Regions from separate parts of the Pseudomonas sp. TE3-3-F2023 genome, predicted to be linked through region 1. Evidence: riboswitches for the same ligand, from Rfam matches in the RefSeq annotation. Region 1 holds a riboswitch; each other region holds the start of a gene.

Region 1 (7,716 bases):
TTTGCGGTCAGCGACGACCTGTCGCTGTATGGCCAGTACTCCACCAGCGAGGACGGGGTCAACAACCTCATCAGCCTCAGCGCCAACCAGATGCACTACGACCTGACGGAGGCCAGACAGACCGAGGTGGGGCTGAAGCAGCGCTTCTGGGAGGGGCGTGGCGAATGGACATTGGCGGCCTACCACATCGTCAAGAAGAAGCTGCTGGTGGATGACCCGATCACGCACGAGAAGCAGCAGGCTGGCCAGCAGACGTCCGACGGCCTGGAGGCAACCCTGGAACTGGCGCTGGCGCACCAGTGGCAGGTGTCGGCCAACGCGGCGATCGTGCGCGCAAGGTACGACGACTTCGACGAAATGGTTGGCGCCGTGGCGCAGGACCGTGCGGGCAATCACCCGGCCAATGTCCCGCGGCGTACCGCCAACCTGTGGCTGAGCAAAGGCTTCGGCCAGCGGCTGGAGGCCGGCATTGGCGCGCGTTATGTGGACGAACGATATGCCGATACCGCCAACACCCAAAGCGCCCCCGGCTACACCGTGGTCGATGCCGACATCGGCTGGCAGGTGTTGCCGGATGTGCGGCTGGGGTTGCAGTTGAACAACCTGTTCGACCGTGAGTATGTGCAGTCGGCGTTCAGTGGCCAGCAGTGGCTGATGGGGATGCCACGGTCGTACTTTGCGACGGTGGATTACAGCTTCTGACCTGAACTGCCTGCACCGGCCTCTTCGCGGCCTTGCCCGCTCCCACAGGTACTGCAAAGGTTTCAGAATGGGTGAAATTCCTGTGGGAGCGGGCAAGCCCGCGAAAGGGCCGGTATAGGCCCCACAAAAACAGTTACCAACTCACCACCATTTAGTTATAAGATAACGTTTCAGTTGACATCCATTCCTATCAGCGAATTCCCATGACAAGCGCCAGTGCCACCCCCACCCTGCTCACCCAGCGCCTGCAGAGCATCGATGCCCTGCGCGGCCTGGTGATCCTGTTCATGCTCCTGGACCACGTCCGCGAAACCTTTTTCCTGCACCGCCAGGTCAGCGACCCGATGGCCATCGATACCACCGAGCCTTCGCTGTTCTTCAGCCGCACCCTGGCCCACCTGTGCGCGCCGGTGTTCGTCATGCTGACCGGGCTGTCAGCCTGGCTGTACGGCGAGAAACACCAGGGCCGCGGCGATGTCTCGGCGTTCCTGTTCAAGCGCGGGCTGTTCCTGGTGGTGCTGGAATTCACCCTGGTCAACTTCGCCTGGACGTTCCAGCTGCCACCCAGCGTCATCTACCTGCAGGTTATCTGGGCCATCGGCGTGAGCATGATCGCCCTGTCGCTGCTGGTCTGGTTGCCACGCGCCGCCCTGATCGCCCTGGGCGCAATCATCATCGCCGGCCACAACCTGCTCGATGGCCTGCACTTTGGCGTCGAATCAGCCTTGCATGTGCCTTGGGCGATCCTGCATGACCGGGGTTGGCTGGAGTACTCCGAAAGCCTGCGTCTGCGTACCTCTTACCCGGTGCTGCCGTGGATCGGTGTCATCGCCCTGGGCTATGGCCTGGGCCCGTGGTTCGCCCGTGCCAGCGAGGCCGGCCAACGCCAGCATCGCCTGCTGCTGGCCGGGCTGATCGCGCTGCTGGGCTTTGTCGTGCTGCGCCTGGTCAACGGCTACGGCGAGGCGCCGTGGAGCGCTTACCCGACCGTCACGCAAACCCTGATGAGCTTCTTCAACATCACCAAATACCCGCCGTCGCTGCTGTTCCTGGCCCTGACCCTGGGCTGCGGCCTGCTGTTGCTGCGCGCCTTCGAACGCGCCGGCCAGGCCCGGTGGATCAGTGCCCTGGCGGTGTTCGGCGCGGCACCGATGTTCTTCTACCTGCTGCACCTGTATGTGCTGAAGCTGCTGTACCTGGCCAGCGTGGCGCTGTTTGGCCGCAACCATGGCGACTACTTCGGCTTCGACGGCATCCCTGCGGTGTGGCTGGGGGCAGCGCTGCTGGCGGTTTCGCTGTACCTGCCGGTGCGCTGGTTCGCCCGCCTGAAGGCGCAGCGGCGCGACATCACCTGGCTGAAGTACTTTTGAAAAGCGTTTTCACCCGGCGGCACGATGGTCTACCATGCCGGCCGCCGGTTTCCACCACGGAATCAATAGGGAATCCCAGGCCCGCCAATTCGGGCCAAACGGAACTGCCCCCGCAACTGTAGGTGCCGAGCCTGCTCCATCGATGCCACTGGGCCACGAACCCGGGAAGGCCGGAGCCAGGCCATGACGCACCAGTCAGGAGACCTGCCGGCCTACATTCACCAACCGGCGGGGTGTCCGGGATTGGCCATCAGTGTTGCCCCTGCCGCCAGCGGGGGCTCGGCGATGCCTGTCCGTGCGTTCCTCACCCGAACTGTCCGATAGGAGATCGCCCAGCATGCTGCCCCGTTTTGCCACCCTGCTCGCCGGCCTCGGCCTCACCGGCCTGGCCCAGGCTGCTGCCACCCATTACCCGCTGACGGTCGACAACTGCGGCAAGCCGCAAACCTTCGCCCAGGCGCCGCAACGCACGGTCACCATTGGCCAGGCCGGTACCGAGATGCTCTACGCGCTGGGGCTGGGCGACAAGCTTGCAGCCACCTCGCTGTGGTTCAACAACGTGCTGCCCGAGTACCAGATGCAGAACGCCAAGGTGCCGCGCCTGGCCGACAACGAACCCAGCTTCGAGGCGGTAGTGGGCAAGCGCCCGCAACTGGTGACGGTGCAGTTCGAATGGATGGTCGGTGCCCAGGGCGTGGTCGGCACCCGCGAGCAGTTCGATGAACTGGGCATCCCCACCTACCTGCTGCCGTCGGACTGCGAAGGCAAGGACAACCTGGTGGGCGCCGATGGCACCCGCCTGCAGGCGTTCCAGGTCGACACCATCTACAAGAGCGTCAGCCAGCTGGCGGCAATCTTCGACGTGCAGGACCGTGGCACGGCCCTGAATACCGAGCTCAGAAGCCGCCTGGACAGTGCCAGGGCGCAACTGGCCGACAAGGACCTGGCAGCCACCTCGGCGCTGTTCTGGTTCTCCAGCGCCGACCTGCACACCGCCCCCTACGTGGCGGGCCGCCAGGGGGTCGCCGACTTCATGCTGCGTACCCTCGGCGTGCGCAACGTGGTCGAGTCCAGCGAAGAATGGCCGACCGTAGGTTGGGAAACCCTGGCCAAGGCCAACCCCACCTGGCTGATCATTGCCCGCATGGACCGCCGCCGCTACCCCGCCGACGACTACGAGAAGAAGCTGGCATTCCTGCGTAGCGACCCGGTAACGCGCAACATGGACGCGGTGAAGCACGACCGCATCATCATCCTCGACGCCGACGCCATGCAGGCCGGCATTCGCTTGTTCAGCGGCCTGCAGACGCTGGCTGCCGCCTTCGCCAGCGGCAAAGCAGCCCAGTGATGATGCGCCTGCTACCCTGCATCGCCGTTGCCTTGGCCGCCCTGTTGGCAGCCCTGCTGGCCGGCACCGCCATCGGCGAAACCAACCTGTCGCCCGGCGTGGTCAGCCAGGTGCTGGCCAACCACCTGTGGCAGGCCGGCTACCCGGTCGACCCGATCGACGCCGGCATCGTCTGGAACTACCGCCTGCCCCGCACCCTGGTTGCTGCGGCCTGCGGCGCCGGCCTTGCCACCTGCGGCGTGATCCTCCAGGCACTGTTGCGCAACCCGTTGGCCGAGCCTTACCTGCTGGGGCTGTCTGCCGGCGCCTCGACCGGTGCGGTGCTGGTGGGCCTGCTGGGTTTCGGCAGCCTGGCGCTGAGCATGTCTGGCGGCGCCTTCATCGGCGCCCTGGCAGCGTTCGCCCTGGTACTGGTACTGGCCCGGGCAGCCGGCCCCAGCAGCAACAATGCCCAGGTGATCCTTGCCGGAATCGCCGGCTCGCAACTGTTCAACGCCCTTACCGCCTTCCTCATCACCATGTCGGCCACCGCCGAGCAGGCACGCGGCATCCTGTTCTGGCTGCTGGGCAACCTCAGTGGCGTACGTTGGCCTTCGGTGTGGCTGGCCGTGCCGGTTGTACTGTTCGGGCTGCTGGTGTGCCTGTGGCATCGCCGTGCCTTGGATGCCTTCACCTTCGGTGCCGACTCGGCGGCGTCGCTCGGCATCCCGGTGCGGCGTACCCAGTTGCTGCTGATCAGCTGCGCGGCGCTGGTGACCGCCGTGATGGTGTCCATCGTCGGCGCCATCGGTTTTGTCGGGCTGGTGATCCCCCATGCCCTGCGCCTGCTGCTAGGCCCCGGGCACAGCCGCCTGCTGCCCGCCAGCGCACTGGGCGGGGCACTGTTCCTGATTGCCGCCGACATCCTGTCGCGCACCTTGATCCCTGGCCAGGTGATCCCGGTTGGCGTGGTCACCGCGCTGCTCGGCGCACCGGTCTTCGCGTTGATCCTGATCAGCCGCCGGGGGCGCCCATGACGGTCATGACGGCGGTACGGATGGCCCCCTTGAGTTGCCAGAACCTGGGGCTGCAACTGGCCGGCAATACCGTGCTCAGCAATATCGAACTGAGCGTTGTCGCCGGTGAAACCCTGGGCATCGTCGGCCCCAACGGCTCCGGCAAATCCTCGCTGCTGAAGGTGCTGGCCGGGCTGCGCAAGCCAGGCAACGGCGGCGTGCAACTGCTGGGGGAACCGCTCGCACGGTTGCCCCGCCGCCGGGTCGCCCAGGCCTTGGCGCTGGTCGAACAGCAGGCCGACACCCTCGATGCGATCAGCGTGTTCGATGCCGTTGCCCTGGGCCGCACCCCCTGGCTGTCGGCGCTGGCGCCGTTCTCCCGGGAGGACCACGCGATCGTCGAACAGGCCCTGGCCGACCTCGACGCCCTGCACCTGCGCACACGCCTGTGGGGGTCGCTGTCGGGTGGCGAACGCCAGCGCGTGCACATCGCCCGTGCTTTGGCACAGCGGCCGCAGGTGCTGCTGCTGGACGAGCCGACCAACCACCTGGATATCCAGCACCAGCTGAGCCTGTTGCAGCAGGTGCAGGCCTTGCCGGTGACCACCCTGGTGGCCCTGCATGACCTCAACCAGGCGCTCACCTGCGACCGCATCGCGGTGCTCGACAAGGGCCGCCTGGTCGCCCTCGGCAAACCGCTCGAGGTGCTTACACCCGAGCGCCTGCTGAACACCTTCGGCGTGCACGCCCATTACCTCATCGACCCTTTCGACGGCGCGCGCATCCTGCGTTTTCGCGCCCCCTGAACAGGAAGTTCTGCCCATGTCGCGCTCTGTCCCTTTGCTGCTCGCCAGCGCCCTGCTCGCCCCCCCTGCACTGGCCGACTCCGCCCAGTCGCAAAGCAACGGTTTTGTCGAGGATGGCCGCTGGAGCCTGCTCAACCGCAGCGTATTCGACCAGCGCGATTACAAACACGGCGGGCGCAACAGTGCCGGGCGCAACGCCTACAAGCCGCGCAATGAACGTAGCGGCAAGGCCGAGGAATGGGCCTATGGCCTGATGGGCACCTTCCGGTCCGGTTTTACCCAGGGGCTGGTCGGTGTCGGGGTCGACGCCCACGCCTACCTGGGCGTGCAACTCGACAGCGGCGGCGGGCGCGTGGGCAAGGCACGCTTGCTCGGGGTGGATAACGAGGGGCACCCGAAGAACGAATACAGCCGTGCCGGCGCGGCACTGAAACTGCGCATGTCCGATACCGTGCTGTCCTACGGTGAGCAACGGGTCAAGACCCCGGTGTTCAGCTCGTCCGATAGCCGCCTGCTGCCCGAGACCGCGACCGGGTTCTTCCTTGACAGTACCGAGTTCGACAACCTCAGGCTGGTGGCAGGGCATTTCAACGAGAACGCCGACCGCAATGCTTCCAGCCACGATCAGGGTTTCGTGGTGAACTACTCCAATGGCCGCCAGGGCAACAGCTTCGACCTGGCCGGCGTGGTGTGGAACCCCGGCGCCGTCTTCAGCGGCAGCCTGTACACCTCACGCTACCAGGACAGCTGGAACCAGCATTACCTGGGCAGCACCCTCAGCCATGCCCTGGATGAGCGCCGCAGCCTCACCCTCGACCTCAACCTGTACCGCACCACCGACACCGGCAAGGCGCTGTCCGGGCACATCGACAACACCACCTGGAGCCTGGTCTCGCGTTACGACCACGGGCCGCACGGTTTCAGCCTGGGCTGGCAGCAGGTGGACGGCAACACGCCGTTCGACTACGTGACGCGAGGGGCAATTTTCATTGCCAACGCGGTGCAGATGTCGGACTTCAACGCACCAAACGAAAAGTCGTGGCAGGCGCGCTATGACCTGAACATGGGCGCCTATGGCGTACCGGGGTTGAACCTGACGGCGTTGTACGTGCGCGGGTTCGATATCGACGGCAGCCATGTCGACCCTGCGGGCGGGTATGCCTACCTGGGTTATGGCAAGGGGGGCAAGCATTGGGAGCGCGACCTGGAGGCCCGGTATGTGGTGCAGAGCGGCAAGGCCAAGGGCACCGCGTTTTCGCTGCGGCATAACGTGCATCGGGGCAATACGGCGCAGGCGGAGCTGGATGGGGACCAGATACGGTTGGCGGTGGAATGGCCGTTGGGGGGTGGGTTCTGATGTTCCGCGTTGCCTGAATGGGGCTGCAAGGCAGCCCTCAAAATCCATCAGGCAACCACAACTGCCGTATAATCGGCAGCACTCACTGCCCAACCAGGCCACGCCATGCCTCGCTTCCAGAAGTTGCTGCTGCCCCTGCTGCTGACTGCAGCCCTCACCGCCTGCGACCAGAAACCCTCCCGCGAAGAACAGATCCTGGCCCAGCTGCCGCTGCAGGATGCCTACACGCACAATATCGAGCGCATGGCCGCGCTGCTCGGCCGCACGCACCCGCAGCTTTCGCAAGCGACCATCCAGAGCGTGCTGCGCAAGCACCTGACCGTCGAGGACCAGCGCCAGGACCTGTTCCGCCTGTACAGCGAAAAGAACTTCAGCAATGCCGAATTCGCCACCATCGTCGAGGCCACCCAAGACCCGGCCAAGGCCCGCGCCCTGGAAGACACCGAGGCCGGCAAGCGCCTGAGCGAGAAGCTCACCGCCCTGATGCGCGAATCGGCCCGCGACGCGAAGGTGCAGGCCCTGGCCGAGCAGCGCATGCAGCAGGTTGAAGACGAGCTGGACGCGCTGGAAAACCCAGGCTCCTGAACGCGGTTCCCCACTGCGCCCATAAGGCGTAACGTTGTACCCATTTCGTAGCCGTTTTCGATCATCCGAGGTCAGGATTGCCACACGCCAAGCACGGACTGCGTCTGGATCTACGCACACTCATTCTGGTGCTTTGCGCCCTTACCGCCGTGGTCATGCTGTGCGCCAGCTATTTTGCCAGCTACCGGGTGCAACGCCAGCTGCTGATCGACCACGCCCTGGAAGCCAACCGGGTGTATGCGATGAAGCTGGCCAGCATCACCGAGACCTTTATCGGCAACGCCTTGCAGCAGCTGTCGTTCAGCGCTGGCGTGCAAGGCCGCCAGCTGGGCGACGCCGTCGCCCTGCAGGCGGAGACCGAGCGTGTGCTGAACCAGAGCATGGCCTTCAATTCCACGTTCGTGATCGATGCCAACGGGGTGCTGCTGGCGATATCCCCTGCACACTTGCGGCACATGGTCGGCAGCCACATGCATTCGCCCGGTGTCCAGAAGGCACTGCAGGTGCGCCGCCCACTGGTTTCGACGCCCTACATGTCAGCGGCCAACAACCT
Region 2 (7,716 bases), 390 kb from region 1:
GGTCGAAACCCGGCACCAGCGCCTTGGCCAGAACCCGCAGCAGGCTGGCATTGCCGCCGCGACCGTCGCCACGCTCGACCCGCAACAGCGCCAGCAAGGTATCCAGGCGCAGCCGGCCTTCCGGGGACTGGCCGAACACATGCAGGCCATCGCGAATCTGCGATTCCTTCAGGTCGCACAGGTAGGTGTCCAGGCGCGGCAGCCACACCGCGGCATCGTCCAGTTGGCCTTCCAGTTGCAGTTCGCGGTCGATGTGGTTGGCCTTGACCAGTTCGAGAATGTCGCGCTGCAACTCGCGGGCGCGCCGCGGGTCGAGCAGCTGGGCCTCGTAGAACTCGTCGGCCAATTGCTCCAGGTGGCGCAACGGGCCATAGGTTTCGGCACGGGTCAGCGGCGGCATCAGGTGGTCGATGATCACCGCCTGGGTGCGGCGCTTGGCCTGGGCACCCTCGCCCGGGTCGTTGACGATGAACGGGTAGATGTTCGGCAGCGGGCCGAGCAAGGCGTCCGGCCAGCACTGTGCCGACAACCCGACGCCCTTGCCGGGCAGCCATTCGAGGTTGCCGTGCTTGCCGACATGGATCACCGCGTCGGCGGCAAAGGCATGGCGCAGCCAGAAGTGAAACGCCAGGTAGCCGTGCGGCGGCACCAGGTCCGGATCGTGGTACACCGCGCTGGGGTCCACCTGGTAACCCCGCGCCGGCTGAATGCCGACGAAGGTCAAGCCAAAGCGCAGGCCGGCCACCATCAGCCGGCCACTGCGGTACATCGGGTCTTGCTGCGGCGGCCCCCAACGCTCCAGCACAGCCTGGCGGTTGGCCTCTGGCAGGCGCTCGAAGGCGGCCTGGTAGTCGGCCAGGCTCAGGCTCTGCGCACAGGGGCGCAGGTCCAGATGGTCGAGGTCGTTGGTCACGCCGCCGAGCAACTGGTGGATCAGTTGCGTGCCACTGCCCGGCAAGTCGGCCAGCGGATAGCCTTCGGCCTGCAGGGCCTTGAGAATGTTCAGCGCCGCCGCTGGCGTGTCCAGGCCAACGCCGTTGCCAATGCGGCCATCCCGGGTCGGGTAGTTGGCCAGCACCAGGGCCACGCGCTTTTGCGCATTCGGCAGGCGCGCCAGCTCGACCCAGCGGCGGGCCAGTTCGGCGACAAAGTCCATGCGCTCGGGGTGGGCGCGGTAGCAGACCACGTCGGACTGGCTGCGCTCGCTGCGCCAGGCCATGTCCTTGAAACTGACCGGGCGGGTGATGATGCGCCCGTCCAGTTCGGGCAAGGCAATGTGCATGGCCAGGTCACGCGCCCCCAGGCCCTGTTCGCTGGCTTCCCAGCCGGGCTGGTTGTCTTGCGCGCAGATGGCCTGCAGCACCGGGATGTCGCGACGGAACGGGCGCAGGTTGGGGCGTTCGGGGCTGGACAGGGCAAAGCCGGTGGTGTTGACCAGCACTTCGGCCCCCACCTCGTCCAGCCAGGCTTCGACCTGCTCCAGGCAGGCGCTTTCCTTTAGGCTGGCCACGGCGATCGGCAACGGGTTGAGCCCGGCGGCCTGCAGGCGCTGGCAGAACACATCGATGAACGCGGTGTTGGCCGCCTGCAGGTGCGAGCGGTAGAACAGCAGCGGCGCCACTGGCTGTTCGGGGAGCCACTGCGGGTACCAGTCCTCCAGCGTGGCGCTGCCCTTGGCCGGGTGATACACGGCAGTGCGCGGCAAAGGCTGTGGTTCGTCCCAGGCATAGTCGCGGCCCAGCCACTGGCTGGCCAGGCAGTTGAACAGGTTGATGGCGTTGGCCTTGCCGCCCTGGCGCAAGTAGTGCCAGAGGCGTTCGGCCTGCTCGCCGCTGACACTGCCCAGGCTGGTCAGTTCCGGGTCCGGGCGGTCGTCGCCCGGCACCAGGATCAGTTGCACGCCTCGGCCGGCCAGCTCGACCAGCTGCTCGACGCCATAGCGCCAGTAGCCGACGCCACCGTGCAGCGACACCAGGATGACCTTGGCATGGCGAAGTACCTGGTCGACGTAAAGGTCGACCGAGGCATGGTTCTGTACCTGCATCGGGTTGGCCAGGCGCAGGCTGGGGTAATCCTGGGGCAATTGCTCGGCGGTATCGGCGAGCAATGCCAGATGGGAATCGCCGCTGCAGAGAATCACCAGCTCGGCGGGCGTCTGGCCGAGGTCGGCAATGCTGTCATCCGGCACGAAGCCGCCGGGCTGGGTCCGCAGCAGGTGCATGGGTCAGGCGCCCAGTGCCTGGCGCAGGCGCGCTTCCAGCTGGGCGGCGTCGAGGTCCTGGCCGATCAGCACCAGGCGGGTGATGCGCGGTTCGTCGGCGCGCCAGGCGCGGTCGAAGTGCTTGTCGAAACGGGTGCCCACGCCCTGTACCAGCAAGCGCATCGGCTTGCCCGGGATGGCAGCGAAGCCTTTGGCGCGCAGGATGCCGAATTCCACCACCAACTGGGTCAGGGCGTCGAGCAGCAGGCTTTCGTCGGCTTCTGGCAGGTCGATGGAGATGGAGTCGAAGGCATCGTGGTCATGATCGTCATGGTCATCGCCGTCATGGTGCGAGTCGTGATGGGTACGGCGGCCATCGATGTGCGCCTCGGACTCGGCACCCACGCCCAGCAGCACTTCCAGCGGCAGCTTGCCGCTGCTGGCTTCGATCACCTTGACCGCCAGCGGCAGTTCTTCGGCCACCTCGGCGCGGACCTTGGCCAGGCCTTCGGCGTCGATCAGGTCGGCCTTGTTCAGCACCACCAGGTCGGCGCTGGCCAGCTGGTCGGCGAACAGTTCGTGCAGCGGCGACTCGTGGTCCAGGTTGGGGTCGAGCTTGCGCTGGGCATCGACTTGGTCCGGGTAGGCGGCGAAGGTGCCGGCGGCCACGGCCGGGCTGTCGACTACCGTGATCACCGCGTCGACGGTGCAGGCATTGCGGATTTCCGGCCACTGGAAGGCTTGCACCAGCGGTTTGGGCAGGGCCAGGCCGCTGGTTTCGATGAGGATATGGTCCAGGTCGCCACGGCGTGCCACCAGCTCGCGCATCACCGGGAAGAACTCTTCCTGCACGGTGCAGCACAGGCAGCCGTTGGCCAGCTCGTAGACGCGACCGGTGGCTTCTTCTTCGGTGCAACCGATGCTGCACTGCTTGAGGATTTCGCCGTCGATGCCCAGTTCGCCGAACTCGTTGACGATCACCGCAATGCGGCGGCCCTGGGCGTTGTCGAGCATGTGGCGCAGCAAGGTGGTCTTGCCCGAGCCGAGGAAGCCGGTGACGATGGTGACGGGGAGCTTGGCCAGTGTTTTCATGTCGCATTGCCCTTGGCAGATTGGCGCGGGCATGCAGGACGACAGCCGCAGGCCAGGCCGGCCGGGCTTGTTCGCCACCGGATCACCCCGCCCGGTTGAAAGTCGAAAACGTGACGAGGCAGGTCTCCTGGCTCGCACCGTTCCATGTGCCCGCTGGTGCAGCAGGCTGGCGGGATGACGCCTTCCCGCGCGCGGGCGCAGTGGCTGTGTCGATCCGTTGTCGGTGCTTACAGTTGCGGGGGCAGCCGCGGCTTGTACCGCGTTCCCGTCTTAGCTTCGGCCTGGCCGAAGAACCTCGAAGTGGCAAGGCTACGCAGTGGCTGGCGGGTGGTCAACCATTGCTGTCGGGCTGGCCGACAACAAGTGCCGCAACTGCGTTAGAGTGGTGGCTTTGAGCAGCGAGGCCCCCGGTGAAACCCCTGAACAAGCGCGATATGGCACGCCTGGAGCGTGAGCTGGTGGCTTGCCTGACCGAAGCCTGCGAAACCGCCAAGGCGGAGATCGTCGGTTTCAGCTGGCTTACCCATCGTCTGGCTCTCGAGGAGTTTCCGGCCAGCCTGCGTATTACCTGGGTATTCGAGCGAGAGGCCGAAAAGGCCGCCGCCTTGGCGGGCGACGCCAAAATGCGCATGCTCGCGCTGACGGGCCTTGCGCTGGAGCAGGCCGGCATTCAGCTGGATCATCCAGCCTGGCATGTACGGTTTGACAGTGAAGAGGCGAGCCAGCAGAGCCACGGGGGCGATTGGACCAGGCGTTTGGTGGGGCGCTGAACCAGGGGCATGCGCGGCCCTGCAGGTCCGGTGCACGCCTTAAGGGCGACGCCGGCCATGTGGGAGCGGGTTTAGCCGCGAACACGGGCGAAGCCCGTGCCATCCACCGCGTCGCCTGTCTCGCGGGTGAACCCTCACCCACAGGGTCCGTGGCGCACTCGCGGAATGTGTTTTCCCGCGACAACAATGCCTCTATCCGTTAGGCTACGCATTCCCCTGTCACGAGGTATTCGTCCAATGCGCCATTGATGCCGCCGTCACTTCGACGGCCAGTCTTCAGCCTCCGGTTCGCTCCGGAGATGTCGCGGCATTTGTGGAGTTGTGCATGACGAACACGTCGATCCTGACGCTGGACAGCGTCTCCCTGGCCTTGCCTGACGGCAGGCTGTTATTTACCGACCTCAGCGAAACCTTCGACCAACGCCGCACCGGCCTGGTCGGGCGCAACGGTGTGGGCAAGAGCCTGCTCGGGCAGATACTTGCCGGCCAGCGCGAACCAAGCAGCGGCCAGTGTCGGCGCCTTGGGCGCGTCCATCTTCTGGACCAGCAGGTGATCGAGCACAGCGCCACGGTCGCCGACCTGGCCCAGGTGGGCGCGGTGCTCGCTGCGCTGGAGCGCATCGAGCAAGGCAGTGTCGCACCCAGTGACTTCGACGCCGTCGGCGAACGTTGGGATATTCGCGAGCAATTGCAGGGGCACCTGCAACGCCACGGCCTGGGCCAACTCGACTGGCACCAGCCCGCCCACAGCCTGAGCGGTGGTCAGGCCATGCGCGTGGCGCTGGTCGGCGCCTGGCTCAGCGAAGCGGACTACCTGATACTCGACGAACCGAGCAATCACCTGGACAGCGACGCCCGCGCCCAACTATTGGGCATGATCGAAGCCTGGGACCGGGGTTTGCTGGTGATCAGCCATGATCGCAGCCTGCTCGCGCACATGACGCGCATCGTCGAATTATCCAGCCTGGGCTTGCGGGCATATGGCGGCAACTACACCTTCTATTCGGCCCAGAAAGCCAGCCAGACAGCGCAGGCCCAACAGCAACTTGCCCGGCTGAAACAGGAGGAGCAACGCCAGGCGCGCGAACTGCAGCGTCAGCGCGAAGACCTGGAACGTCATCAAGCCCGCGCCGGGCGCAATGCCAGGCACGCCAACCAGGCCAAGATCCTGGTCGACCGCCAGCAGGAGCGCAGTCAGGCCACTGCGGGCAAACAGCGCCGCGACCATCGCGACGCCCGGCAGGCGCTGCAGGGCAAAGTGCGTGACGCCGCCCGCGAAGTCGAGCAGGACAGCGCCATTACCCTGCATGCACCCACGCCGCAGCGTCATCCAGGCCGCGAAGTGCTGGCCCTGCAGGCGCTGCGCCTGCCACGCGGGACGCGCAAACCACTGAACCTGCGCGTGTGCCTGGGCCAGCGGGTGGGCCTGGTAGGCGCCAATGGCAGTGGCAAGTCCACCCTGCTCAGGCTGATGAACGGTGAGTTGCCAGCACCAACCGAGAGCCTGCGCCTCAGTGGGGAAACCGCCCTGCTCGACCAGCACTGCAGCGCACTGCCAGGCAATACCAGTGTGCTCGAGCACCTGCGCCAGGCAAACCCGACGCTGGCCCAGGGCGACTTGCGCAGCCGCCTGGCGCAACTGGGCCTGGATGCGGCCCGCATCGAACTACCCAGCAGCCTGCTCAGCGGGGGTGAGCGGATGAAGGCGGCACTGGCCGCCGTGCTATACCGCGAACGGCCGCTCGACCTGTTATTGCTGGACGAACCCGGCAACCACCTGGACCTGCCATCGCTGGCCGCACTGGAACACATGCTCGGGCAGTTTCGCGGGGCGCTGGTGGTGGCGTCCCACGACCAGGTACTGCTCGACCAGCTGGCGCTGGACGAGTACCTGCACCTGTAAACGCCGCAATAAATGCATTGCAGGCTATCAATTCGTGACTGGCCGTTCCCGATCTGCCACGGATGTATTATGGTGGCGTGGTGCGCATATAACAGCAGCCCGAGCAATCGGGCACTTGCAAGACAATGAGGGTGTCATGAGCAACGAAAGCATTAATTGGGACAAGCTCGGTTTCGACTATATCAAGACCGACAAACGCTACCTGTCCGTATGGCGCAATGGCGAGTGGGACAAGGGCACCCTGACCGAAGACAACGTACTGCACATTAGTGAAGGCTCCACCGCCCTGCACTACGGCCAGCAGTGCTTCGAAGGCCTCAAGGCCTACCGTTGCAAGGACGGTTCGATCAACCTGTTCCGCCCGGACCAGAACGCCGCCCGCATGCAGCGCAGCTGCGCCCGCCTGCTGATGCCGCAGGTGCCGACCGATGTGTTCATCGAGGCGTGCAAGCAAGTGGTCAAGGCCAACGAGAAGTTTGTGCCTCCGCATGGTAAAGGCGCCCTCTACCTGCGCCCGTTCGTGATTGGCACCGGTGACAACATTGGCGTGCGCACCGCCCCCGAGTTCATCTTCTCGATCTTCGCCATCCCGGTTGGCTCGTACTTCAAGGGCGGCATGAAGCCGCACAACTTCCAGATCTCCAGCTTCGACCGCGCTGCCCCGCAAGGCACTGGCGCGGCCAAGGTCGGTGGCAACTACGCCGCCAGCCTGCAGCCGGGTGCAGAAGCGAAGAAAGCCAACTTCGCCGACGCCATCTACCTCGACCCGCTGACCCACACCAAGATCGAGGAAGTCGGTTCGGCCAACTTCTTCGGCATCACCGCCAACAACGAGTTCGTCACCCCGAAATCGGCTTCGGTGCTGCCAGGCATCACCCGCCTGTCGCTGATGGAACTGGCGCAATCGCGCCTGGGCCTGACCGTGATCGAAGGCGATGTGGAAATCAACAAGCTGGACCGTTTCGTCGAAGCCGGCGCCTGCGGTACCGCGGCGGTGATCACCCCGATCGGCGGCATCGAGTACAACGGCAAACTGCACGTGTTCCACGACCTGGAAAAGGTCGGCCCGGTTACCCAGAAGCTCTACAACGAGCTGACCGGTATTCAGAGCGGTGACGTGGAAGCACCGGCTGGCTGGATCGTCAAGGTTGCCTGAGACGCTTTAGCGGCTTGAAAAACGGGGCATGCCAGCGATGGCATGCCCCGTTTTTTATTGGCTGACGCGGTCAACTATGATGGCACCGGCTGCGCCGGTGTTCGCGGCTGAAGCCGCTCCCACAGGTACAGCGCAAGCCTGAAGCCTGCGCCGTCCCTGTAGGAGCGGCCTTGTGTCGCGAAAGGGCTGCGAAGCGGCCCCAGGATATCCGCACAATGCACAAATCGAGGGGCCGCGCAGGCAGGTAGTTCTCATGCAAGGCGACGCTGTATCAGCAGGTGCCGGGCTTTGTCGAAGGCCCAGTTGTACAGCACGGTGTAGGGCAGGATGATCACGAAGAAGCCCAACTCCACCATGAACGCCTGCAGCAACGAAATCTCCAGCATCCACGCCGCCACCGGCAGACACCACACCACCAGCCCGGCTTCGAAGCCCAGGCCGTGCACAAAGCGTGCGCTGGCCTTCCAGTGGATGCGCTCGCCGCGGACGTAGCGATCGACCAGCGCGTTGTAGACCATGTTCCACAGCATGGCGATCACCGACAGGGTCACCGCCAGCGCTCCCGCTGTCGCCAGCGACTTGCCCATGATCCAGG
Region 3 (7,716 bases), 510 kb from region 1:
GGGCAGTTCGCTGTGCAAGTGCAGGCCTTTGGCCCGTGCATTGCCTTCGAATACCCGCACGGTGGCGCGTACCAGTTCGACCAGGTTGGTGGGCACCGGCTGCAGGGTGATGTGCCCGGATTCGATGCGGGAAATGTCGAGAATATCGCCGATCAGCTCAAGCAGGCCGATGGCCGAATCGTGGGCAGTCTGCAAGGTCTGGGTGTCGCAACGGCCGCCGCGGCTGTCTTCCAGGGCCAATTCCAGCAGGCCGATCACGGCATTCATCGGTGTACGGATTTCATGGCTCATGGTGGCCAGGAAGGTGCTTTTGGTCTGGCTGGCCTGTTCGGCGTCGTCCTTGGCCTGGCGCAATTGCTCCAGCAGGCCGCGGCTGAGCGCAAGCTGTGCCTGCAGGGCATGCTGGGCCTCGGTGCGCTGGTTGATCAGCTTGCGCAGATAGCTGTTCCAGAACACCACACCGGCCAGCAGCAAGGCCGACAGCACCAGTACCTGCAAGGCCAGGGTGCGATAGTCGCGCCAAGGGCTGTCACTGACCATGGTGGTGATGCGCCAGCGGTTGATCAACTGGTCCAGTTCTTCGGGTGGAATGCTCAGCAGCGCCTTGTCGAGGATTGCCTGCAGCTGCGGCTGGTCTGCGGCCACGGCGAATGCGGCGATGGCCGGGTCGTCGTCGAGCACGCTGGCAATGCGCAGGCGGTCCTTGAAAACATGGCTGATGTAGTAGGCAGCATTGATATGGCTGCTCAAGGCGACGTCTGCGGCACCGTTGGCCACGGCTTCCATCAGGCCGAGCGGGTTGTCCACTTCGACCATCCTGGCCTTTGGGTAGCGTTGTTGCAGCACGGCCCGTTGCGGCGAGCCACGCACCAGGGCAATGCGCTGGCCATCCAGCACCATGGCCTGCGCCGGTAATGCATTGTCGCCACGGGTGACCAGCACCCGCGGGCTGACCAGGTAGGGGCGGGTAAAGCGCAGTTTTTTCGAACGGTCCGTGCTATAGCCCAGTGCGCCGATCATCTGCGCATCGCCGCGCGCCAGGCGCTCGACCATTGCCTGCGCCGACGGGCTTTCGACCGGCTTGAAATGCAGCCCTGTGCGCAGCGAGATCTGCTTGAGCAGGTCGAGGGTGATGCCGCTGGGGCGGTGCTGGGTATCGTTGAAGGTGAGCGGTGCCAGCGAGGTGTTGACCAGCACGCTGACGCTTGGGTTGGCGGCGATCCAGGCTTCTTCTTCGGCGGTGAGGGCGGTGAGGTGGCGCTGCAGCAGCAGGCTGGTGTTGCCACTGCTCCAGCGGCGCAGGATGTTCAGGCGTTCGCTTTCGCTGATGCGCGCCAGCGCCTTGTCGATCAACTGACGCAGGCGCGAGTTGTCACTGGCCAGGGCAAAGGCAAACGCCCCAGGGGCAACCTGGCAGAAGTGGTCGATCTTCAGTGTGCCCTGGTAACTTTTGCCAATCGCGAAGTCGGTACTGATGGCATCGCCCAGATAGGCGTCGGCCTCGCCCAGTTCGACGGCAGCCAGCCCGGCCAGCGTCGAGCGATACAGGCTCAATTGCGCCTTTGGGTACAGGCTGCGGACGCTGCTGGCCGGCAGGTAATGATCGACCATGGCCAGGCGCAGGCCGGCGAGGTCGGGGGTGTTCTTCAAGCTGTGCCCCTCGCGGGTGACGATGACCGGCAGGTCTTCGGCGTAGCTCGCACTGAGGCTTAGCTGAGCATCCGCTGCCTCGAAGGCGTTGGAGCTGCCCAGCAAGTCGATACGGCCGTCGCGGAGCGCAGCGATGGCTTCGTGGCGGCTGTCGAAACGTCGGACTTCGATGTTGATGCCCAGCTGTTCAGCGATGATGCCTGCGTAGTCTGCGCTGAGGCCTTCGTAGTCGCGCTGGCTGACATTGATTTCCAGCGGTGGGTAGTCGGGCCGTGAGCTGCCCAGCACCAGGTGCTGGCGCTGCTGGAGCCATTGCCGCTCTTCGCTGGACAGCGCGAGCGGGGCGGTGGCGCTGATCGAGCGTGCCAGTAACTGGCGGGGTTCGCTGTTGGCCAGCAGCGCGCCGGAACTGGCCAGGCCGATGACCAGAAGGGCGCTTGCCAGCAGGCGCTGCATTGCCACCGAGCGCTCAGTAGACGTTGTTGCGTTTGGCCAGGTCGACCATCTCAACCAGCGATTCCGTCTTGAGCTTTTCCATGATGCGGCCCCGGTAGGTGCTGATGGTCTTGGCACTGAGGTTCATGCAGGTGCCGATATTCTTGTTGTTCTCGCCGCGTGACAGGCGCCTCAGCACTTCCATTTCCCGGTTGGACAGGCTCGCCAGGCGCATAGGCTCGCTTTCCAGCGAGTTGCTGTTGACCGACATCTGCGGGAAGGTCGAGTAGCCCTTGACCAAGGCCTTCAGCGCAAACAGCAAGGCCTCGTGGTCCTCGTCCTTGGTGACGAAGGCGCCGATGCCGGCATCCAGGCAGCGCCGTACATACAGGTCGGTGGCCTGGCCGGTCAGTACCATGATCTTGGGGGCCGGTTCCAGGCTTTGGAGGCGCTTGATGACTTCCATGCCGTCCAGGCCCGGAAGCCCGATGTCAAGGATGACCACGTTCGGGCGCAGTCTGCGGACCACCTGCGTGACTTCACTGCCATCGCCAACTTCACCGACGACCTCAAAGCGCTCGCGGTCGAGCAACATTTTCAAGGACAGTCGCACTATGGGGTGGTCGTCGACGATGAGCACGGTAGTCATGAAGAAAACTCCTGTCAGGATGTGGTCCGCTTCCTGGATCACTCAGGAATACGTCTGCAAGTGGGGTTATCGGAAGCGCTGCACGATACGACCATTCCCGAAATTTGGTAATGCCGAGTATAGAAGTGTTGAAAGTCCCCGGGCTAGTTGTTGAAAAGTCCTACAAAAAGTGGGAAAGACATCACCCTGACAAAGCGGCGATGTCCGTTTTCTGAATGTTTTGAAACAGCTCACGCGCAAACCGAGTGTGCTTTGCTGACACGCTGGGTCGAGGCAGGGTTGTTGACCAGCGCCTGGCCGACCCGTGTCGGGCGTGCCACCAACTGGCCGGTGCAATTCGGGCAGCGGCCCTGGAAACGGGTTTCGGCGCAGGTGCGGCAGAAGGTGCATTCGAAGGAGCAGATCAGCGCATCGGGGCTGTCACCGGGCAGGTCGGTATCGCAGCACTCGCAGTTTGGGCGTAGGTCCAGCATGGGCATGACTCCTGTTTGCAGGCGGGAAACCGGAGTCTGCTACGCCCGTGGCGAACCTGGCAATGCTCAGTCGCCAGTGCGATACAGGTGGGCGTGCCCGGCGCGGTACAAGGCAGAATCGGCAAACGGGGCGTCGCCCAGCACATGGCCCACCAGGATCAGCGCCGTGCGCCGAAAGCCCTTGGCCGCGACGCGTTCGACGATATCGCCAAGAGTGCCGCGCACCCAGTCCTGGTCCGGCCAGGTGGCGCGGTGCACCACCGCCACCGGGCAATGCGCGCCGTAGTGCGGCAGCAGTTCATCGACGATACGCGACAGGTGCTTGACCCCCAGGTGAATTGCCAAGGTGCTGCCGTGGCGCGCCAGGTCGCCCAATTGCTCGCCGGGCGGCATCGGCGAACTGTCGCCATAGCGGGTGAGGATTACTGTCTGCGCTATCTGGGGCAGGGTCAGTTCGCAACCGAGCAGGGCGGCGCTGGCCGCCGTGGCGGTGACCCCGGGGATGATCTGGTAATCGATGCCCAGCGCCTGCAGGTGGCGGATCTGCTCGCCGATGGCGCCGTACAGGCTGGGGTCGCCACTGTGTACCCGGGCCACATCCTGGCCTTGCTCATGGGCATTGCGCATGGCGGCAATGATCTGCTCCAGGTGCAGTTCGGCACTGTTGATCACGGTCTCGGCCTGGTGGCCCTCGAGCACGGCTGCGGGTACCAGCGAGCCGGCATAGATGATCACCGGGCACTGGCGGATCAGCCGTTGGCCCTTGACCGTGATCAGTTCCGGATCGCCGGGGCCGGCGCCTATGAAGTAGACCGTCATGGAAAGTCCTTGCAGGAAAGAGGGGGAAACGCTCAACAGGCCAGGGCGAGGGTGGCCGGGCTCAGCACCTGGCGAGTCAGCAGCAATCTTGCCGTGCCAAGCCGCTGGCTGGCCAGGGCCAGGGCCGCACTCTCTGCCACGCCCCAGCAGCCGCTGTGGGCATGGGCAGCGGCGGAGCGGTGGCTTAGCTGGGATTCGTAGGGCTGCAACTGCGCGCTATCGTACAACACCAAGGGCACGCCGAGGCGTTCGGCCAGTTGCTGCAAGCCGGGTTCGTCGGCCTTCAGGCTGATGCTGGCGATGCCGTGCAGGTCGGCCAACGCCAGGCCCTGGTTGGTCAAGGCCTGGCGTAGTAAGGTTTCCAGTGTATCCGCCGGGCAACCCCGGCGGCAGCCGAAGCCGGCGTAAAACGCAGGCATCAGGCCTGGCTGGAGCGCCGGAACAGCCAGGCGCTGAGCAGGCCCAGGGCCAGCCAGAAGGCGGCGTTGGTCAACCAGGAGGCCACTTTGAACTGGGTTTCCAATGCGGCGGGGGCCAGGCTCTCGTGCACTTCTGGTTGCGGCGCACCGATCACGTGGGGAGTCACCAGCAGCACGGCACCCAAGGCCTTCAGCAACCAATGGCGGGCGAACACCAGCAGGGCGAGGCCCAGCGCGGTGGCGCTCGCGGTGCCTATCCACCAGGCCTGGCGCTGTCCCAGGTCGGCGGCTGCGGTACCCGGCAGCTCCGGCGGCAGGCCCAGGGTTGGGGCCAGGCAGAACACGGCGAAACCGGCCAGGCCCCACAGTGCGCCGGTGCCGGCACGTTTGGGTTCGCGCAGGCTGTACAGGGCGGTGAGGATCAGGGCGAAGCCGACCGCGACCACCAGGTTGCCGCCAGTGGTCGACAGCACACGCTGCCAGCCGTCTTCAGGCGACCAGGCTTCGGCGCTGTGTTCATGGGCGGCCACTTCGCCGGCATGCTCGTGCTGGGCAACCGGGGCCGAGGATTCGTAGGTTTCTGCCTCGAGGATAAGCGGGGCGACCCAGAAGCTTTGCAGCAAGGTCAGCAGCAAGGCCGCCAGCAACCCGCTGAAGCCCGCGGTACGGGCAATGCGTGTGATCATCGGGCGTACTCAGTGGCAGGGGAAGGCGGCGCTGTGGCGGGTGTCATGGGCGGCGTTGTGCACGGCCTCGATGTGCGAGAAGCCGGCGAAGTACACCAGGCACAGGCCCAGCAGGCTGGCGCCGACGGCGATGACGACACGTTGGCTGAGGGTGACGGGGGTAGTGATGCTGTGTTGCTTGGCGCTGGTGACGGGCATGACGCGTTCCTCTGCTTTTTGTGGGCAATGGGCAAGCGCGGCAGCCCCGAGCATGACGGCCCAGGGGAATGCAACAGCGCCCGCCCTCCGCGGGGTGTTCATGAACGCCAGGCCGGTCTCCGGGCTTGCGAGGAGGAGCCAGGCTCCTGGAAGGCGTCACCTTCCCATGCCGGGTGATCGGGCACAGTGGTACAGACGCTTCGCTCGCTTACCGTTGCGGGGGCAGCACCGGCCTTGTCCGGCCCTGCTGGAGGGCCTGCGACGCACCGGTTTCCCGTTTCACCCCCATGGGGGCACCTGAACGCGAGGCATAAGGAGACCATGGGGCGGGGCTGCCGTCAATTGCCAGGTTCGAGTTTGCGGTCGCTCCCGGTCAGCCTCGGGCAAACGCCGCCAGCTTGTCCCCGTCCAGCCGGTAGCGCACCCACTCATCCTGCGCTTCGGCCCCCAGCTTCTGGTAGAAGCCGATCGCCGGCTCGTTCCAGTCCAGCACGCTCCATTCCAGCCGCCCGCAATTCTTCGCAACCGCTTCGCGGGCAATGTGCCTCAGCAATTGCCGCCCGGCACCGTCGCCGCGTTGCTCGGGCGTTATGTACAGGTCTTCCAGGTAGATGCCGTTGCGCCCGAGCCAGGTCGAGTAGCTGTAGAAATACACGGCAAAGCCGATTGCCTGGTCATCGCGCTCGCAAATCAGGCTGTGCACGGTGCTGCCCTCGCCAAAAAGGCTGTGCTCGATATCGGCAACGCTCGCGATCACCTCGTGGCGAGCGCGTTCGTACTCGGCCAGTTCGGTGATGAAGGCCAGGATCTGCTCGGCATCGGCGCGAACGGCAGGGCGGATGGTGAGGCTCATGGTGGACGGCTTCCTTGGTCTGGTGGTAGCGGTACAGCGATGTGTATCTACACAATTTAGTAGAACTGTATCGGTCGCGGAGAAGGGCGACTCCGTTAGTGTGACAGCACCCATAAAGAATGTGGAATGCCTGCCATGCTTGCCTCTGCCGACCTGCTCACCGCCTTCGTGCTGTTTGCTTTCGTGTCCTCCATCACTCCTGGCCCCAACAACACCATGCTTTTGGCCTCGGGCGTCAACTTCGGTGTGCGCCGCTCCATTCCCCACGCGATGGGGATCAGCGTCGGTTTCATGGTAATGGTGCTGGCTGTTGGCCTGGGCCTGGGCGAGGTGTTCAAGGCCTGGCCGGCGCTGTACACGGTCTTGCGCTATACCGGTGCCGTCTATCTGCTGTACCTGGCCTGGAAGATCGCCACTTCGGGGCCGGTCGGCACAGCTTCGTCCAGTGCCCGCAAACCGCTGGGCTTCTGGGGGGCGGCGGCATTCCAGTGGGTCAACCCCAAGGCCTGGGTGATGGCTGTCGGGGCAATCACTACCTACACGCCGGCGCAAGGCTATGTAACCAACGTCATTGTCATTGCCGCCTTGTTTGCCTTGGTCAACCTGCCGAGTGTCGGGGTGTGGGTGATGTTCGGCAGTGCCCTGCGCAACCTGTTGCAGAACCCGCGCTGGCTGATGCTGTTCAATGTCCTGATGGCCTTGTTGCTGGTGATTTCACTGTACCCGCTGCTGTTTGTAGAATCGGCGTTTTCCTGACCCCGCGAGTACAGCAAACCGATGCAGTTGATCCCCTGGTCCCACGAATGCACCGAAGGCTTCACCCTGCGTGGCTGGCGAACCCCGGCCAGTGGCAAGCCGCTGCTGCATTTTTTGCACGGCAACGGTTTCTGCTGCCTGGCCTACCAGCCATTGCTGATGCGCCTGGGTGAACATTTCGACCTGTGGCTCAGTGATGTCCAGGGCCATGGTGACAGTGACCATGGCGGGGTATTTCGTGGCTGGAACCGCACCGCTGCGCTTGCGCTGGAGGCTTTCGCAGCCGGGCGAAGCGAGTATGGCGACGTGCCGCGTTTTGCCGTCGGGCACAGCTTCGGTGGTGTGCTTACCGGCCTGATCCTGGCCAGTGAGCCGCAACTGTTCACCCGTGCCGTGCTGCTCGACCCGGTACTGTTCAGCCGGCGCATGCTGGGTGTGATGGGGGTGGCAGCCCTGGTTGGCTTGCACCGGCGTCACGCCCTGGCACGCAAGGCCGCCAGCCGTCGCAGTCACTGGCCCGACCGCGAGGCAGCCCAGGCTTCGCTGCATGGGCGGGGCATCTTCAAGGGGTGGACCGATGCGGCGCTGCGGGCCTACGTCGAGCATGCCATCGGCGACTGCGGCGATGCGGTAGTGCTCAAATGCCGCCCCAGCCGCGAAGTGGAAATCTTCAGTTCCTTCCCCAAGCGCATGTGGGCAAGCCTGGCGGCGATCCGCACGCCCACTCAAGTGCTGTACGGCGAGCACACCTACCCCTTCGTGCACCATTCGGTGAGCC
Region 4 (7,716 bases), 740 kb from region 1:
CGTAGTCGGGCACCAGCGCCTGGGCCACTTTTTCAGGCGCTGGCGGTTGCACTCGCTCGTCCACGTGGCTGCCATAGTAGCTGTAGGGCCAGCCATAGAAACCGCCGTCCTTGACGGAAGTGATGTAATCCGGTACCAGATCGCTGCCGATCTCGTCACGCTCGTTGACTGCCGTCCACAACGCACCGCTGTGCGGCTCCCAGGCCAGGCCGTTAGGGTTGCGCAGGCCGGTGGCGAACAGGCGGTGCTGGCCGCTGGCGGGGTCCACTTCCCAGATCGCGGCGCGTCCCTGTTCCTTGTCCATACCGTTTTCGCCTACGTTGCTGTTGGAGCCTACTGTCACGAAAAGCTTCCTGCCATCAGGGCTGGCGATCACGTTCTTGGTCCAGTGGTGATTGAGCGGCCCGCCTGGCAACTCGACCACCGGTTGGCCTTCATTGCGAATTTGCATGGCACCGGGCTCATAGTGAAAACGCAGCAACCTGTCGGTATTGGCGACGTAGAGGTCCTTGCCGACCAGGGCCATGCCGAACGGTGAGTTGAGCTCTTCGATGAAGGTCGTTCGGATTTCGGCGACGCCGTCGTGGTCGGCATCACGCAGCAGGATAATGCGGTTGGCGCTGGGCACGCCTGCACCTGCCCGCTTCATCACCTTCTTCATTACCCAACCGCGCAGGCCCTTGCCATCTTCGGGCTTGGGCGGGGCATTGGTTTCGGCCACCAGCACGTCGCCGTTGGGTAGCAGGTATAGCCAGCGAGGGTGGTCGAGCCCGCTGGCGAACGCTTTCACCTCAGTGCCTGGTGCTGCTTCGGGCTTGACGTCCTTGGGCCAGCCCACTGCTGGGGCGATATTCACCGTGGGGAGGGTGGTCTTGACCGGAGCAGGCAACTGGGGCGTTGGACCACTGCCGTCGAGTACATTCAGCAGGGCGGTTTCGCCGCAGGCCGTCAGGCTGGCGGCCAATAACCAAGGCGTCAGGTGTTTCATGGGCGGCGACCTCCTAACAGGGCCTATGAATTGAGAGGTCGGTGACATTCGCCAGGTTCCCGGAACCATCCAACTGTCTTGTCTTGCCTTGCCTTGCCTTGCCGTTGCTTTTGCTTTTGCTTTTAAGCGCGCAATAGTTCAGGCGCCGCCGATTGCGACTTCAGGAGGCCGAGCGGAGGGACTGCGGAGGGAGGTGACGGGCATGGATGCCCGTCAAGCGCTGAGGCCCCATGGATGGGGCCTGCAGCGCGTACTCCCGGGAGCAGGCCCGTAGCGAGGGGACCCCGGAGCGCAGCGTAGGGGCCGGATGATAGGAGCCAGCGTTTTTTGGTTACTTTTTGTCGCGTTTGACAAAAAGTGACCCGCCGTAAGGGCGGAAAGGTGATTAAGCGCCACCTTCGAAAATGAATGTTGACCCTGTTGTTGATGCCCACGCTTGAAAGCGAAGAGCGAAGAGCGGAAAAGTGCTGGTTTTGATCTCGCGCATAGTCCATTTACGATGGCGACGCTTACTCACCTTTTCGCCCTTACGGCGAGTCACTTTTTGTCAAACGCGACAAAAAGTAACCAAAAAACGCTGCGCTCCCATCATCCGGCCCCTCCGCTGCGCTCCGGGGTTCCCTCGCGCCGGTCTTGCTCCCGGGAGTACGCGCTGCAGGCCCCATCCATGGGGCCTCAGCGCTTGACGGGCATCCATGCCCGTCACCTCCCTCCGCAAGACCTCTGCTCGGCCTCCTGAAGTCGCGAAGATCAAGATCAAGATCAAGATCAAGATCAAGATCAAGAGCAAGAGCAAGAGCAAGAGCAAGAGCAAGAGCAAGAGCAAGAGCAAGAGCAAAAGCAAAAATCGTCAGAAACCGCAGCCGTGTAATACCAGTAATCGGGATTGACTCCTCATGATGGCTGTGCGTGGGGCACCTGCGGTGGCTCGCTTCACTACGACAGGAAACTTAAATGGGGCTCTGTGGGAGCGGGCGCGCCCGCGAACACCGGCGCAGCCGGTGCCAGCCACCGCGCTGGATTCTTCGCGGGCACGCCCGCTCCCACAGAAGCCACGTCGCCCGGCCCGAGCCGGAGTTGATTCAAGCCTGCTTGAGCAACAACGCCACCCCCGGGAAATACTGCCCCAGCTCGTTGTGCAACTTGCGATAGGCATACGGGAAGTACCAGGCGATGGCACAGGCGGTATGTTTCTGCAGATCGTCGACCAGGTCCTGCAGTTCCTCGGGGCTGGCATGCTGGCCAGCCTTCCACGGGCTGATGAACAGCGCCCCGGCCTTCAACTGGCTGGGGTAGGCCACCTGGCGCGCGAGGGCAGCGGTCTGCTGCAGGGCTTCGGCCATGTCAAGCCGGGCGATTTTTGGCCAGCGCTGGCTGACACTGAGGTACAGCGCTTCATCGGCACTGCTGATCGACAGGTCGCAGCGCCCTTCGTGTTCGCCTTCGTCGCGCTGCTTCTTGCCGGCAAACTGCTGCAGCGCCGCCAGTTCAGCCTGCCACGCCGCTGCGGCAAGCAGCCCGGTATTGGCGGCGGCGCCATGCCAGTAAGGTGCTTCCGCATCGCCAGCAAACCGGTTGAAGCGGTCGATGCAGTCGCCCCAGCGCTCCAGCACCGGGGCGAGAAACTCCAGGCGCGGGTTGTTGATGATCTGGCCTCGCATGCTGCGCTCTCCTGTTATCGTTGTAATCGCGTTCAGCCGAAAATGATGGCTATGTGATATCACTGCCTCCAGTGTGGCACAACCAGGTAAATTGGCCATTACCCAGGCCGTGCCTGTTCGACTGCAAAGCGGCCTGCTTCGATTGACGCTCCCGGTGCAACCCTCTAACCTTCGCGCGTGTTTCAGGTGCCCTGCCAGCCCCGACTGGGCAGGGTGAAACTGGGAAGCCGGTGGGTGCCAGCATGGCGCGATTCCGGCGCTGCCCCCGCAACGGTAGGTGAGTCGCGGCCGCGCAGGGCCACTGGGTGTCAGCACCCGGGAAGGCGCGCAGGCTTGGGCCAAGACCCGCTCACAAGCCCGGAGACCGGCCTGATACTGCCAACGGCATCACGGAGGGTGATGCGCGGTGCACCGTGGCGTACGGCCACGGCCCCTGCGCGTTCTCCGTGTGCCCGCCTTTTACCTGTCGCTGCGCGTTGCCGTGGTGCCAGCCAGCGGAGAACCCTGATGAGCGAATCCACCGAACGCGACGAACGCCACCTGGCGCGCATGCAGCGCAAGAAGGCGATCATCGACGAACGCATCGCCAATTCCCCAAACGAATGCGGCCTGCTGCTGGTGCTGACCGGCAATGGCAAGGGCAAGAGCAGCTCGGCTTTCGGTATGCTCGCACGCGCCCTGGGCCATGGCATGCAGTGCGGTGTGGTGCAGTTCATCAAAGGCCGCAACAGCACCGGCGAGGAGCTGTTCTTCCGCCGCTTCCCCGAGCAGGTGCGCTACCACGTGATGGGCGAGGGCTTTACCTGGGAAACCCAGGACCGCCAGCGCGACATCGCTGCCGCCGAAGCTGCCTGGGCCGTGTCGCGCCAGTTGCTGCAAGACCCGAGCGTGCAGTTCGTGGTGCTCGATGAACTGAACATCGCCCTCAAGCACGGCTACCTCGACCTTGACCAGGTGCTGTCGGACATCCAGGCCCGCCCACCAATGCAGCATGTGATCGTCACTGGCCGTGCCGCGAAACCCGAGATGATCGAACTGGCCGACACCGTGACCGAGATGGGCATGCTCAAGCACGCGTTCCAGGCTGGCATCCGTGCACAGAAGGGCGTGGAACTGTGAGCCAGCGCCATTGCCCCGCCGTGCTGATCGCGGCACCGGCCTCTGGCCAGGGCAAGACCACCGTCACCGCCGCCCTGGCCCGCCTGCACCGCAACCTCGGGCGCAAGGTGCGGGTGTTCAAGTGCGGGCCCGACTTTCTTGACCCGATGATCCTCGAGCGGGCCAGCGGCGCGCCGGTGTACCAGCTCGACCTGTGGATGATCGGCGCCGAGGAAAGCCGCCGCCTGCTGTGGGAAGCCGCCGGCGAGGCCGACCTGATCCTGATCGAAGGGGTGATGGGGCTGTTCGACGGCACGCCGTCCAGCGCCGACCTGGCGCGCCACTTCGGGGTGCCGGTGCTGGCGGTGATCGACGGCACGGCCATGGCCCAGACATTCGGCGCCCTGGCCCTGGGCCTGGCACGTTACCAGGCTGACCTGCCGTTTGCCGGTGTGCTGGCCAACCGGGTGGGTAGCCTGCGCCACGCGCAACTGCTGGAAGGTAGCCTGACCGAGGGCCTGCGCTGGTACGGCGGCTTGTCCCGCGAGCGTGGTATAGAGCTGCCCAGCCGCCACCTGGGGCTGGTCCAGGCCAGCGAGCTGAACGACCTGGACATGCGCCTGGATGCCGCTGCCGAGGCGCTTGGCGCCAGTTGCGATGCTGCCTTGCCGCCGCCAGTGAGCTTTGCCGAACCCGAGCCGCAAGCCAGTACTGCCTCGTTGGCCGGTGTGCGCATTGGCGTGGCGCGGGACGAGGCCTTCGCCTTCACCTATGGCGCCAACCTCGACCTGCTGCGCAACCTGGGCGCACAGCTCGAGTTCTTCTCGCCGCTGCACGACCGCGAACTGCCGGCAGTGGACAGCCTGTATCTGCCGGGCGGTTATCCCGAGCTGCACCACCACGCCCTGGCCGCCAATGCGCCGATGAGCGAGGCTATACGCGCCCACCACGCCCAGGGCAAACCGTTGCTGGCCGAGTGCGGCGGCATGTTGTACCTGCTCGATGCCCTGACCGACGTGGCCGGCGAGCGTGCCGAACTGCTTGGCCTGCTGCCTGGCGAGGCAACCATGCAGAAGCGCCTGGCTGCCTTGGCCCTGCAGGCGGTGGAGCTGCCGGAAGGCACCTTGCGCGGGCACACCTATCACCATTCGCTGACCAATACCGCACTGCAGCCGATTGCGCGTGGCCTGAGCCCCAACGGCGGGCGTGGCAACGAAGCGGTTTACCGCCTGGGTCGGCTGACGGCGTCCTACGTGCACTTCTACTTCCCCTCCAACCCGGACGCGGCGGCGGCGCTATTGCGACCATGAGCGAACACGCCTACAGCGACGCCGAGCGCGCCGCGATCTACCGGGCCATCGGCGAACGCCGTGACATGCGCCATTTCGCCGGTGGCGAAGTGGCCCCGGAAGTGCTGGGCCGCCTGTTGGCTGCCGCGCACCAGGCGCCCAGCGTCGGGTTGATGCAGCCCTGGCGTTTCATCCGCATCACCCGGCGCGACCTGCGTGCGCGCATCCAGGCCTTGGTGGAAGCAGAGCGGGTGCTTACCGCCGAAGCTTTGGGCGAACGTTCCGACGCCTTCATGAAGCTGAAGGTGGAAGGCATCAACGACTGCGCCGAGCTGCTGGTGGCCGCCCTGATGGACAACCGCGAGCCGCATATCTTCGGCCGCCGCACCCTGCCGGAAATGGACCTGGCCTCGCTGGCCTGCGCCATCCAGAACCTGTGGCTGGCAGCCCGTGGCGAAGGCCTGGGCATGGGCTGGGTGTCGCTGTTCGACCCGCAGGCGCTGGGGGCGCTGCTGGGCATGCCGGCCGGGGCCAAGCCGGTCGCAGTGCTGTGCCTGGGGCCGGTGACCGAGTTCTACCCGGCACCGATGCTGGTGCTGGAAAACTGGGCCGAGGAACGGCCCTTGAGTGAAATGCTCTTTGAGAACCAATGGGGAGAGCTCCAATGAGCGTGGCCTTGCTGACCGTGGCTGGGGTGGCCCTGGATGCCCTGCTGGGCGAACCGCAGCGGCGCCACCCGCTGGTGGCCTTCGGCAACATGGCCGGTAACCTCGAGCGCCGCCTGAATGCCGGAGGGCGCGGCTGGCGCAGCCACGGGGTAAGCGCATGGTTCCTGGCCGTGGTGCCGCTTACCCTGGTGGCGCTGATCCTCTCTTGGCTGCCGTACATCGGCTGGTTGGTCGACGTGCTGGCGCTGTACTGCGCCGTCGGGCTGCGCAGCCTGGGCGAGCACGTGTTGCCGGTGGCCAGTGCCTTGCGCCAGGGTGACCTGCAAGAAGCACGGCGCCGTGTGGGCTACCTGGTCAGCCGCGAAACCCGCGAACTGGACGAATCTGCGGTGGCCCGGGCGGCCACCGAATCGGTGCTGGAGAATGGCAGCGATGCGGTATTCGCCGCGCTGTTCTGGTTCGTGGTCGCAGGCGCGCCGGGCGTGGTGCTGTACCGCCTGAGCAACACCCTGGATGCCATGTGGGGCTATCGCAACGAGCGCTTCGAGCGCTTTGGCTGGTGCGCAGCGCGTGTCGACGATTTGCTCAACTATATTCCTGCCAGGCTGGTTGCGTTGACCTACGCGCTGCTGGGCAAGACCCGGCTGGCCCTGGCCTGCTGGCGCAAGCAAGGCCCGCTGTGGGACAGCCCCAATGCCGGGCCGGTGATGGCCGCCGGTGCTGGTGCGTTAGGTGTGGAACTCGGTGGCCCGGCGGTGTACCACGGCGAGCTGCATGAGCGGCCACGCCTGGGTGACGGGCCAATGGCCGACGCCGACGCCATCGAACGCGGTTGGGGCCTGGTGCAGCGCGGCGTATGGCTGTGGCTGCTGGTGATCTGCCTGGGGGCCTATATCAATGCTTGAACACGGAGGCCGCCTGCTGCGGGCGGTACGGCAATACGGCATCGCTCGCGAGCAGTGGCTCGACCTGTCCAGCGGCATTGCGCCATGGCCTTTCCCGATTCCACCGATTCCCATGGAGGCCTGGGCGCGCCTGCCGGAGACCGAGGACGGCCTGGAGGACGCCGCGCGTGCGTATTACGGCGCACGTCAATTGCTGGCAGTGGCCGGTTCCCAGGCCGCGATCCAGGCCTTGCCGCTGTTGCGCGCAGCCGGCCGGGTAGGGGTGTTGACACCTTGCTATGCCGAGCACCCATACGCCTGGCAACGGGCGGGGCATCAGTTGCTGGAGCTGGACGAAGCGCAGGTCGAGGCGACGCTCGACAGCCTCGACGTACTGGTGCTGGTCAACCCCAACAACCCCACCGGCCGCCGGGTGCCGCGTGAACGCCTGCTGGATTGGCACGCCCGCCTGGCAGCCCGCGGTGGTTGGCTGCTGGTCGACGAAGCGTTCATGGACAACACCCCGGCGCAAAGCGTGGTCGATTGTGCCGAGCGCCCGGGGCTGATAGTGCTGCGCTCGTTCGGCAAGTTCTTCGGCCTGGCCGGCGTGCGCCTGGGGTTCGTTGCCGCCGAACGCAGCCTGCTGCTGCACCTGGCCGAGTTGCTTGGGCCGTGGACCGTCAATGGCCCGACCCGAGTGCTGGCCCAGGCCAGCCTGGCCGACCACGACGCCCAGCGTGTGCAGGTCGAACGCTGCGCTGCAGCCAGCCGGCGGCTGGCGGTGCTGTTGCGTAGCGCCGGCCTGGCGCCCAGCGGCGGTTGTGACCTGTTCCAGTACGTGTGCAGCGAGCAGGCTGCGCAACTGCATGACTTTCTCGCCCGCCACGGCATCCTGGTGCGGCTGTTCGAGCACCCGCCGGCAATACGCCTGGGGCTGCCAGCCTGTGCGGCCGACGAACAGCGCCTGGCCCAGGCCCTGGCGGCCTATCAGAAGGAAATGGCATGACCACCCTCATGGTGCAAGGCACCACCTCCGACGCCGGCAAAAGCACGCTGGTGACCGCGCTGTGCCGCTGGCTGTTGCGCCAGGGCGTTGGCGTGGTGCCGTTCAAGCCGCAGAACATGGCG

The links. A riboswitch is a leader RNA that binds a small molecule or an ion and turns the genes downstream of it on or off. The one in region 1 is predicted to bind cobalamin.
Region 2: another riboswitch for cobalamin. It lies ahead of cobW (cobalamin biosynthesis protein CobW); the one in region 1 lies ahead of V3314_RS13220 (ABC transporter substrate-binding protein).
Region 3: another riboswitch for cobalamin. It lies ahead of V3314_RS15390 (CbtB domain-containing protein); the one in region 1 lies ahead of V3314_RS13220 (ABC transporter substrate-binding protein).
Region 4: another riboswitch for cobalamin. It lies ahead of cobO (cob(I)yrinic acid a,c-diamide adenosyltransferase); the one in region 1 lies ahead of V3314_RS13220 (ABC transporter substrate-binding protein).

What each region holds. Positions count from the first base shown of each region.
Region 1 is NZ_CP145113.1:2,904,210-2,911,925, reverse strand. It holds gene V3314_RS13230 (TonB-dependent receptor) at 1-702, shown strand, start outside; gene V3314_RS13225 (DUF1624 domain-containing protein) at 906-2,072, shown strand; cobalamin riboswitch at 2,101-2,299, shown strand; gene V3314_RS13220 (ABC transporter substrate-binding protein) at 2,410-3,420, shown strand; gene V3314_RS13215 (iron ABC transporter permease) at 3,420-4,436, shown strand; gene V3314_RS13210 (ABC transporter ATP-binding protein) at 4,433-5,221, shown strand; gene V3314_RS13205 (OprD family porin) at 5,238-6,578, shown strand; gene V3314_RS13200 (hypothetical protein) at 6,684-7,163, shown strand; gene V3314_RS13195 (sensor domain-containing diguanylate cyclase) at 7,241-7,716, shown strand, end outside.
Region 2 is NZ_CP145113.1:3,292,225-3,299,940, reverse strand. It holds gene cobN (cobaltochelatase subunit CobN) at 1-2,221, opposite strand, end outside; gene cobW (cobalamin biosynthesis protein CobW) at 2,225-3,292, opposite strand; cobalamin riboswitch at 3,392-3,605, opposite strand; gene V3314_RS14885 (hypothetical protein) at 3,703-4,062, shown strand; gene V3314_RS14880 (ATP-binding cassette domain-containing protein) at 4,388-5,965, shown strand; gene V3314_RS14875 (branched-chain amino acid aminotransferase) at 6,102-7,121, shown strand; gene V3314_RS14870 (multidrug/biocide efflux PACE transporter) at 7,373-7,716, opposite strand, start outside.
Region 3 is NZ_CP145113.1:3,417,941-3,425,656, forward strand. It holds gene V3314_RS15360 (transporter substrate-binding domain-containing protein) at 1-2,106, opposite strand, end outside; gene V3314_RS15365 (response regulator transcription factor) at 2,120-2,734, opposite strand; gene V3314_RS15370 (DUF1272 domain-containing protein) at 2,965-3,207, opposite strand; gene cobM (precorrin-4 C(11)-methyltransferase) at 3,274-4,026, opposite strand; gene V3314_RS15380 (cobalamin biosynthesis protein) at 4,059-4,445, opposite strand; gene V3314_RS15385 (CbtA family protein) at 4,445-5,131, opposite strand; gene V3314_RS15390 (CbtB domain-containing protein) at 5,141-5,329, opposite strand; cobalamin riboswitch at 5,422-5,645, opposite strand; gene V3314_RS15395 (GNAT family N-acetyltransferase) at 5,703-6,182, opposite strand; gene V3314_RS15400 (LysE family translocator) at 6,309-6,938, shown strand; gene V3314_RS15405 (alpha/beta hydrolase) at 6,960-7,716, shown strand, end outside.
Region 4 is NZ_CP145113.1:2,159,299-2,167,014, forward strand. It holds gene V3314_RS09840 (sorbosone dehydrogenase family protein) at 1-988, opposite strand, end outside; gene V3314_RS09845 (hypothetical protein) at 1,684-1,878, shown strand; gene V3314_RS09850 (hypothetical protein) at 2,071-2,649, opposite strand; cobalamin riboswitch at 2,817-3,037, shown strand; gene cobO (cob(I)yrinic acid a,c-diamide adenosyltransferase) at 3,157-3,768, shown strand; gene V3314_RS09860 (cobyrinate a,c-diamide synthase) at 3,765-5,057, shown strand; gene bluB (5,6-dimethylbenzimidazole synthase) at 5,054-5,704, shown strand; gene cbiB (adenosylcobinamide-phosphate synthase CbiB) at 5,701-6,609, shown strand; gene cobD (threonine-phosphate decarboxylase CobD) at 6,602-7,594, shown strand; gene V3314_RS09880 (cobyric acid synthase) at 7,591-7,716, shown strand, end outside.